2 regions of the Siminovitchia sp. FSL H7-0308 genome follow, and region 2 is predicted to be linked to the other one. Evidence: riboswitches for the same ligand, from Rfam matches in the RefSeq annotation. Region 2 holds a riboswitch; the other holds the start of a gene.
The links. Region 2 has a riboswitch for S-adenosylmethionine ahead of MHB50_RS02370 (O-acetylhomoserine aminocarboxypropyltransferase/cysteine synthase family protein). Riboswitches for the same ligand answer to the same signal wherever they lie in the genome.
Positions count from the first base shown of each region.

Region 1: another riboswitch for S-adenosylmethionine. It lies ahead of metK (methionine adenosyltransferase); the one in region 2 lies ahead of MHB50_RS02370 (O-acetylhomoserine aminocarboxypropyltransferase/cysteine synthase family protein).

Region 1 is NZ_CP150282.1:803,238-808,315, forward strand. It holds gene pckA (phosphoenolpyruvate carboxykinase (ATP)) at 1-1,362, opposite strand, end outside; SAM riboswitch class I at 1,627-1,755, shown strand; gene metK (methionine adenosyltransferase) at 1,909-3,108, shown strand; gene MHB50_RS03860 (nitronate monooxygenase) at 3,366-4,286, shown strand; gene asnB (asparagine synthase (glutamine-hydrolyzing)) at 4,448-5,078, shown strand, end outside.
Region 2 is NZ_CP150282.1:500,293-505,370, forward strand. It holds gene cls (cardiolipin synthase) at 1-222, shown strand, start outside; gene MHB50_RS02360 (hypothetical protein) at 253-870, shown strand; gene MHB50_RS02365 (redoxin domain-containing protein) at 863-1,456, shown strand; SAM riboswitch class I at 1,559-1,670, shown strand; gene MHB50_RS02370 (O-acetylhomoserine aminocarboxypropyltransferase/cysteine synthase family protein) at 1,820-3,124, shown strand; gene MHB50_RS02375 (DUF3891 family protein) at 3,166-3,939, opposite strand; gene MHB50_RS02380 (OmpA family protein) at 4,578-5,078, opposite strand, start outside.

The DNA of each region.
Region 1 (5,078 bases), 300 kb from region 2:
TCCATTTAGCGCTGCTTGAACCATGGCGCGTGTGTAGCTTAAATTCATTCTGCTGCCGACTCCATATTCTCCGCCGGTCCAGCCTGTATTAACGAGGAAAACCTGGACTCCGTGCTCATCAATTTTCTTTCCGAGCATTTCAGCATATCGTGCAGCCGGGAGCGGTAGGAATGGCGCTCCGAAGCATGTCGAGAATGTCGCTTCAGGTGATGTAACGCCTCTTTCTGTTCCAGCGAGCTTGGACGTGTACCCGCTCAAGAAATGGTACATGGCCTGCTCCTTTGTTAACTTGCTGATTGGAGGCAGTACGCCAAAAGCATCGGCAGTTAAAAATACGATAACAGAAGGATGGCCGGCGATGCTTGGTTCAACGATGTTGTCGATTGCCTGGATTGGATAGGCCGCTCTTGTGTTTTCCGTCAGCGTTGTGTCATCATACAGCGGTTCGCGTGAATCCGGATCAACAATGACATTCTCTAAAACAGAACCAAATGTAATGGCATTATAAATTTGCGGCTCTTTTTCTACTGATAAGCCTGCCGTTTTTGCATAACAGCCGCCTTCAACGTTAAAGACTCCGTTTGGAGACCAGCCGTGCTCGTCATCACCGATTAACCGGCGGTTTGGATCGGCAGACAATGTCGTTTTGCCTGTTCCGGACAATCCGAAGAATAATGCTACATCGCCCTCAATTCCAACGTTGGCCGAGCAATGCATCGATAAGATGTCCGCTTCCGGGAGAACATAGTTCATGACAGAGAAGATGGATTTCTTCATCTCTCCCGCATACTCTGTTCCACCGATTAAAACAATTTTTCGTTCGAATGACACGATAATAAACGTTTCTGATTTTGTGCCGTCAACTTCAGGGTTCGCTTTGAAGCCTGGAGCTGAAACAACAGTAAATTCAGTTTGATGTTTTGCAAGTTCTTCCGCGGAAGGGCGTATAAACAGCTGATGGGCAAAAAGATTATGCCAGGCATATTCATTCACGACTTGGATCGGTAAACGGTACTTTTCATCAGCTCCGGCAAATCCTTTAAAAACAAAAATTTCATCTCTTGATTGTAAATATTTGATCACCTTCGTGTAGAGCTTTTCAAATACATCTGAAGAAATGGGCTGGTTAACGGAACCCCATTCAATTTTGTCTTTTACAGATGGTTCCTCTACAATAAACTTATCCTTAGGGGAACGGCCTGTATATTTTCCTGTTTCGGCGCGCACAGCACCTGATGCAGTAAGAATTCCTTCATTGCGGTTTAATACTTTTTCGACCAGCCGAGGAACTGATAATTGTAAATGAACGTTTTGCCCATTTATTAATTGAGTTAATTCGCTTTTGATGCCTATTGAACTCATTCCTTACCCTTCCTTTGTTTTGATTTTTAAGTTTTAGGTACTTGAGAATTAGTATAACACATTTAAATGAATAGTCTATACTATTTTTGAAGATTTCATGAACATGGGCTGGCATTTCATTATATACCCTATTTCTTTAAAAAAAGCCAGAAAAGACTCTTTTTCATGAAAATATCGCCCGATTTTCCAAGATCTTTATATAATTAAGGGTTCCCTGTTGACATCGTTTTATCATTTAGGTTATGATTTTATAATGAATGGATACTCTTATCCTGAGATGGTGGAGGAAACAGGTCCTTTGAAGCCCGGCAACCTGCTATGAGCAAGCGAGTATGCTTGACGAATAGAAAGGTGCTTACCTGTAGCAAGGTCGAAAGCCTTGGACGATAAGAGTGAAAGGCTCGAACACGATGACAAAACCTTTCCTCAATGATTTACTGTGGGGAAAGGTTTTTTTGCTTTATTTGGCAAGTTCGCATGAAAATGCTTCATATGAAGCATTTTCTATTGGATCCATTATTTTTATTGTTAAAAGGAGGAGCTTTGATGTCCAAAAATCGGCGGTTATTTACATCTGAGTCCGTTACTGAGGGACATCCGGATAAAATTTGTGATCAAATATCTGATGCCATATTGGATGCCATCCTTGCCGAGGATGCAAATGCCCGTGTGGCTTGTGAAACATCCGTTACGACCGGGCTTGTTTTAGTTGCCGGGGAAATTACAACATCTACTTATGTTGATATTCCAAAGATCGTTCGCGACACTTTGAAAGGCATTGGGTATACACGTGCAAAATACGGCTTTGATGCCGAGACATGTGCGGTCATTACTTCGATTGATGAGCAATCGCCTGATATTGCTGCGGGGGTAGATGTCGCCCTTGAAGCAAGAGAAGGAGAAATGAGCGATGAAGAAATCGAAGCGATCGGAGCAGGAGACCAAGGGCTTATGTTCGGCTATGCATGCAATGAGACGAAAGAGCTGATGCCGCTTCCCATATCGCTGGCTCACAAGCTTTCAAGGCGGCTGGCTGAAATCCGCAAGAACGAAGTGGTACCGTACTTGCGTCCCGACGGAAAAACGCAAGTAACGATTGAATATAACGAAGACGGAAAGCCTGTTCGTGTGGACACGATTGTCATTTCGGCCCAGCACCATCCAGAAATTACCTTGGAACAAATTCAACAGGATATAATAGAACATGTCATTAAGCCAGTCGTGCCTCCCGAATTAATGGATGATAAAACCAAATATTTTATCAATCCGACGGGACGCTTTGTTATTGGGGGACCTCAGGGAGATGCGGGGTTAACAGGAAGAAAGATCATCGTCGATACGTATGGAGGCTATGCCCGCCATGGAGGCGGCGCCTTTTCCGGAAAGGACCCAACGAAGGTAGACCGCTCTGCGGCCTATGCCGCAAGATATGTGGCGAAAAATATCGTGGCAGCGGGTGTTGCGGATAAATGTGAAGTACAGCTCGCGTATGCGATTGGTGTCGCCCAGCCTGTTTCCATTTCAGTAGACACGTTTGGCACCGGAAAAGTGGATGAAGAAACACTTGTAAAAGCGATTCGGAAAACCTTTGACCTTCGCCCGGCAGGGATTATTAAAATGCTCGACTTGCGACGTCCTATTTACAAGCAAACGGCTGCTTACGGCCATTTTGGCCGGACGGATATCGACTTGCCTTGGGAGAGGACCGATAAGGCTGATGCCCTTGTCAGCTTAACTTCTGTGTAATTTGATGCAGCGGAGCCGCATAAGTGCGGCTTCGCATTTTTTTACCTGAAAGAGCCAAAAAATTGTGTCATTGACATCAGTTATTGATGTGGGAGAATAGTTAATTAAGTAAGAAATATTTGGCATTGGGGGAATGATGATGAAAAAAAGACATACCTTTGTTGAATTGAGGGAATTTTTCGCCGATGGAACATGTGCTTGTGAGTATCCGAATTTGGGAACGAAAGAGCGAAAAAGAAGTAAGAAGGTGATAAAAAATGCTTAAACTTCCTGTCATCGTAGCGCCGATGTTTTTAGTATCAACGCCCAAAATGGTTATTGAAGCGGGGAAGTCGGGCGTCATCGGTTCCTTCCCGCTTTTAAATGCTCGTCCTGCTGAAGTATGCGCGCAGTGGCTTGAAGAAGTGAATAAAGGCTTGGCGGGAAAGGCTTGGGCTGTAAATTTGATTTGTCACAGAAAAGCAAATAAACGATATGATGAAGATATTGAGTTAATCCGGACATATCAACCGCCGATTGTGATTACATCTCTGGGAAATCCCGGTGAAGTGCTGGACATTGTACATGGATATGGCGGACTTGTTTATTCGGATGTTGCTCATATCAGCCATGCGAAAAAAGCGGCACATATAGGAGTAGATGGATTGATTTTAGTATGTGCTGGCGCCGGAGGGCACGGTGGTACGCTGAATCCGTTTGCTTTTATCGCGGCGGTAAAAGAATTTTATGATGGAACAATTATTTTGTCGGGGGCGATTTCTACGGGGAAGGATGTTTTGGCCGCGCGAGTAATGGGAGCTGATTTTGCCTATATGGGCACTCGTTTTTTGGCTGCGCATGAAAGCAATGCGGATGATGAATATAAAAACATGGTGCTTCAGTCCACCATTGAAGACATTCTTTATACAGATGCTTTGAGCGGAGTCCACGCGAATATTCTGATTCCCAGCCTGATCAAGGAAGGGATTGATCCAGAGACATTAAAGCCGAACGAAAAGGTGGATTTATCGCATTTGGTTAACGTGAAAGCATGGCGCGATATTTGGTCTGCGGGCCAGGGAATCACCACTGTCAAGAAAAAGGAAACAACGAGGGAAATTGTGGAAATACTGTTAAAAGAATATGAGGAAGGAAAAGCGGACTTATTACAAAACGAATTTAGAGTAAAAATAGACTAATTGCTGAAACAACGGATCATACGAGAGGGCCGTTCACATATTGTCTCTCTCTTTTTTGCCAGGCAATATAATTTTGATTCGTTTATATCTGCAAATGAGGAGGAAATAATGTTAATATAAGTAAGGTATTGCTTGAATTTAATTAGAGTAGGTGACACACAATGTGCGGTTTTATCGGTTGCATCCATGAACAAGCAACAGAACAAAATGATTCAGAGAAGAAATTGTTGAAGCAAATGAACGATTTAATCGTCCACCGCGGTCCGGATGATGAAGGCTTTTTTTCTGATGAACATATCCGTTTCGGATTTAGGCGGTTGAGTATTATCGATATAGAAAGTGGAAGCCAGCCCTTATCATATGAGAATGACCGTTACTGGATTATCTTTAATGGAGAAATATACAATTTTGTCGAATTGCGTGAGGAACTCGTAAAGAAAGGATTTTCCTTTGAAACGGAATCGGATACGGAAGTCATCCTTGCCCTGTTCAGCGAGTTAAGGGAAAAAGCGGTTGAGCGTTTGCGCGGCATGTTTGCTTTTGTCATTTGGGACAAAGAAAAGCAGGAGCTGTTTGGCGCGCGCGACCCATTTGGAATCAAACCATTTTTTTATTTGGAAAACGATGAGGAGACATTTTTTGCTTCAGAGAAAAAGAGTATTTTGCTTGCGATGGAATCCAGTGAGTTACATTTGGATTCATTACAGCAATACATGACTTACCAGTTTGTGCCTGAACCGGAGACGATGACGAAAAACATTCGAAAACTGGAACCGGGACATTATTTTACAA
Region 2 (5,078 bases):
ATTGCCACAGTGGGAACGGCCAATATCGATGTACGCAGTTTTCGTCTCAATTTTGAAGTGAACGCTTTTTTATATGATGACGCAGTTGTTGAAAAACTCGTTGATATTTTTAAAAAGGATGTCGAACTGTCACGGGAGCTCACCTACAAAGAATATTTAGAAAGGCCGCTTTTTATACGATTCAAAGAGTCGATTTCCCGTTTATTGTCACCAGTTCTTTAATATTTCTGAAAGAAAAATGGGGTAATTGTTTTGAAGTGGTATACGATCGGCCCTCTCTCTTTTCCTGCATCTTGGGCAGCCATTGGCGCAGCGTTTTTGCTTACATCTCTTTACTTTGTCATTCAAAGAAAAAAAGTAGTGGCAGATGATATGGGCAATGCATTTTTTATATTTTTTCTTATATGGAAGCTAAGCGTCATCCTTTTTCAATTTTCAACTGTGATCAAGAATCCGCTGATGATCCTATATTTTAATGGTGGCTGGAAAGGCTATGCATTAGGCATGGCCGGGGCATTTATTTATCTGTGTGTAAAAGTGCTGCGAAACAGGCTAAACAGTAGCCTGCTCGTGGAGGCATGGTTGTTTTCGGCCCTTGTGTATGAACTTGCGTTCTATCTGTTGAATGCGCGGCATATACTAATGGGGTCTATCCATATATTGGGAGCGATCCTGTTTTTCTTATGGACAAGGAAAAAAGCGGGACAAACCATTTGGCAGTTGCAACTCCTCATCTTATTTACATGTTTCCAAGCCTTCATCTATTCTTTTAAGGGAGACATGCTATCTGCTCCGATGGCAACGTACGTGGCGGTTTGTGGCGCTTTAGCCGCAACCATACTTACAGAAAGGAAGAGAGCCGATGAGTAAGAGAATATTTGGACTGGCACTGATTGGCTTATTGCTGGGGATTGTGGTTGTGAATATCATCAAGGATATACGTGAGAACAACGAAATCAAGTCGGCTCAAGAGCAATTCAACTCTCAAGCAGCAGAAAAGACTTTTGCGAAAGAAGGTTTAAAAGAAGGGGAAGTACCTCCAAATTTTGAGCTGTCGTCATTGAATGGGGAAAAAAAGAGACTTTCAGATTACAAGGGAAAGAAAGTCATTTTAAATTTTTGGGCTACTTGGTGTCCCCCTTGCAAAGCTGAAATGCCTCACATGCAACAATATTATGAAACGAAGGCGAACAGCCAAAACGTGGAAATTATCGCGGTCAACTTGACATATGCTGAGCGAGTATCCAATAAACGTTCAAAAGTGGAAGAATTCAAAAGCGAATACAAACTAACATTTCCGATCCTTTTGGATGAAGAGGGAGATGTCGGGAACACATATCAGACGATCACCATTCCAACGACCTATATGATTGATACAAATGGGATTATCCGCAAAAAAATCATTGGCCCAATGGATCAAGAAATGATGGAACGACTTGTTTCAGAAATGAATTAATGTTTTATTTTTGAAAAATGTTTGACAGGCGATAGAGCGGTAGTATATACTTACATGCAAGAGTTAAAACAACCACATAAAAACTAAATGATATCAGCATTACTCTTATCAAGAGCGGCGGAGGGAATAGGCCCTGCGATGCCCGGCAACCTTCAGTTTTTTCTGAAAAGGTGCTAATTCCTACAGGTCATGACTATGGCTTGGAAGATAAGGGGAGGAAAAGATAAATCAGCCCTCTTCTTATTCGGAAGGGGGCTTTTTGATTTACGAAATCTCCCCCTTTTCTCAAGATTGAGACGTTTAATCGCCATAAATCTTATTATTCCGATGGCTTTAAAATCATTTTAAGGAGGGTGTCAAAAAATGACACAAGGAAAAAATTATCAGCCGGAAACAGTATTGCTTCATGGGGGACAGGAGCCAGATGAAACAGGATCTCGTGCAGTTCCCGTGTACAGAACAACTGCTTATGTTTTTAAAAACACGGAACATGCCCAAAAATTGTTTGCTTTGGAAGAGCCGGGCAACATTTATACAAGAATCATGAACCCGACCGTGGATGTATTTGAAAAAAGAGTAGCGGAATTAGAGGGAGGCACAGCTGCTGTTGCTCTTTCTTCTGGAGCGGCGGCTATCGCGTTTTCCATCTTGAATATTGCCGGAGCCGGAGATGAAATAGTAGCGGCGACCGATCTATATGGCGGAACATATAACCTGTTTTCAACCACTCTTCCGAAATATGGCATCCATGTAAAATTTGTCGATCCAAAAGATCCAGAAAACTTCCGTAAAGCGCTCACGCCAAAAACGAAAGCAATTTTTGCGGAGGTAATCGGAAATCCGAGCCTTCACGTACTTGATATAGAAGCAGTTGCCAAAGTGGCCCATAACCATCGAATTCCATTGATCGTGGACAGCACGTTTGCCACACCATACTTACTAAGGCCGATCGAGTGGGGAGCGGATATCGTTGTTCATTCAGCCACAAAATGGATCGGTGGACACGGAACAGCGATCGGAGGAGTTGTCGTCGATGCCGGCAAGTTCGATTGGAATAACGAAAAATTCCCGGATTTTATCAAGCCGGACAGAAGTTATCACGGCATCCGCTACGGAATTGATTTGCCGGAAGCCGCATTTGCCGTTAAACTTCGCGTGCAATTGCTTCGTGACTTTGGACCTTGCCTAAGCCCGGACAATGCCTTTATTTTCCTGCAAGGACTTGAAACATTGCACGTTCGTGTTCAAAGACATGTTGAAAATGCCAAAGCAGTCGCTGAATTTTTACAAAACCATGATGCAGTTGAATGGGTTTCCTATCCGGGTCTTGAAAGCCATCCATCTTACGAACTCGCTCAAAAATACTTGCCAAAAGGCCCTGGCGCCGTCGTCAATTTTGGCATTAAAGGCGGAAGGGAAGCAGGGAGAAATGCGATTGATAATGTTAAGCTTTGGTCTCATGTGGCAAATGTCGGAGATGCAAAATCACTGATCATTCATCCCGCGTCAACCACTCACCAGCAGTTAAGCGCCGAAGAATTGAAAGATACAGGCGTAACGGAAGAATTAATCCGCCTTGCCATTGGATTGGAAGCTGTAGAAGACATTACAGCCGACTTGGGGCAAGCGATTGAAAAAGCAGTTGAAGCTGTAAAGCAATCCAATTAAAATGCTGCATAAGGCTGTGAACGTCACGAGCGTTTACAGCCTTATTTTTCTGTAGGCACTAGCCGAATACCAACCGTTTCATATGGAGTAGCCAAATAGCTTTCGATGAGTCCTTGCTTGGAAATCTTTTCTTTGGAAACTGTTTTTTGTTTCAAGCTGACGGTAATCGGCTGTTTCAAAGGGAATTCATCCAAGCCGATTGTATGGCTATCCAGCCAGCGTGCATGCAGTACTCCCTTAGAAAAAACATTAAGTGTATGCGGCAGGGGAATGCCTTTGCGGAAAAATGGAAATTCTTTTTCTTTGTTTACACCGGGTTCATTGAGACAAATATACAAAGATAAATTGTCACAAAGCTGGAGAAGTCCATAGTGGAAATCGAACAAAGACCGCTTAAAGTCGGTAATGGATGTCATCAGCCTATGCTGCCTGGCCTTTTCGGATGTAACAAATTGTTTCGCTTCGGGGGTTTCATCATGCTGTTGAAAACGCACATAATGTTCACTGCATAAGAGTGCTGCGTATGGATCGCGGCTTTCTACTTCATTTATCCCGCTGCTATATATAAGTGTTTTGGCAGGTGGGGGAAAATCCATAAACGTGTACGGAGCCCGTTTTTTGTCGTTCCAAAAAGGCTGCTGGTCAATCATTTTCCAACCGCAATCATGATTGGCGACAGCGTGCAGAACCGACTTTTTCCATTTCACACCTCTGTAGTATTCTGGCTGCCAATAGGAAAAAATTTCACCTGATATGCGGGCATGATGGTCTTGTTCGATCATGACAAATTCACCCAAACGGTCCCTGACGATCATGAGGCGCCTCCTTCATATGATCATTCTTTATATGGTAACATTTTTTCGCCCCGTAAACAGGTATGTCGTAAACGGCATGAAGGATGCATGGATATTACCCCACTGTGAGAAGAAGCGGCTGTTTCTATAATACGTTCGCCAAGTTTGAACTTTCCTATTACTGCCACTGGTAAAAAACGAGTCTGGTACACAACAAAATCAGCTGATGAAAAAACGAACAATACAGTGAAACTTCATTTAGTAGGAGTTTTCTTCCATCTCCTACTGAATGTTAGTTGAACCAATCGGGCATTTAGGTGCCGTTATCTCCCAGTTAGACCTTTTATATTAACTCAGGTCTTGAAGTGGGAGTCTTACGGCACCTTACATGCGGGATAAATTGTCCTAGTGTATCATACGCAACTTTTAGCGTAGTCAACATAGGTAGACTCCTGCGGGAATAGCTCAAGCTGAAGATCCCGCAGGAAAGCGATCTTTGCTTTCCGAGGAAGCTGAAGAGACCTGCGGAAAGCGAAATATGTTGACGCAGCGATGATAGGAGTTTTTTTACACAAATAAACCGAACAATTATAAATGAATTGTTCGGTTTATGCCATTTCGTATTTGCTTATGTCCCAGCCGCCGTCATTTTCATGGGCTTATTCATTTCCTTCATTAGTGATAATAAGTACGACGCGGCGATTTTGGCTTCTTCCTTTTTCTGTTTGGTTTGAGGCAATAGGATGATATTCCCCGTACCCGACAGTTCTAAGCCGTTCAGGGGAAAGTCCGTGCTTCTCAATCAAATAATGCACCACTTGATTGGCTCTCGCTGTTGATAAATCCCAGTTGGAAGGAAACCGCTCTGTTGAAATGGGGCGGTTGTCTGTATGCCCTTCTACTTCGATCATATTCGAGATTTCTGATAACATCGGAGCCATGTCATCCAAGAACAATTTCGCTTCATTTATTAAATCAGCTTTCCCTGATGGAAAAAGCATGACCTCCGGTAAAACGACTTCAATGCCTTTATCTGTCGTCGTGACCGTCATTTCATTTTCCAGGCCGTGCTCCGAAGCATACTTGCCTACATAATCCAAAATTTCCTCAATGCGCTTTTCCCGCTTAATCATATCGGCCAATTGTTCTTCGTATTCGTT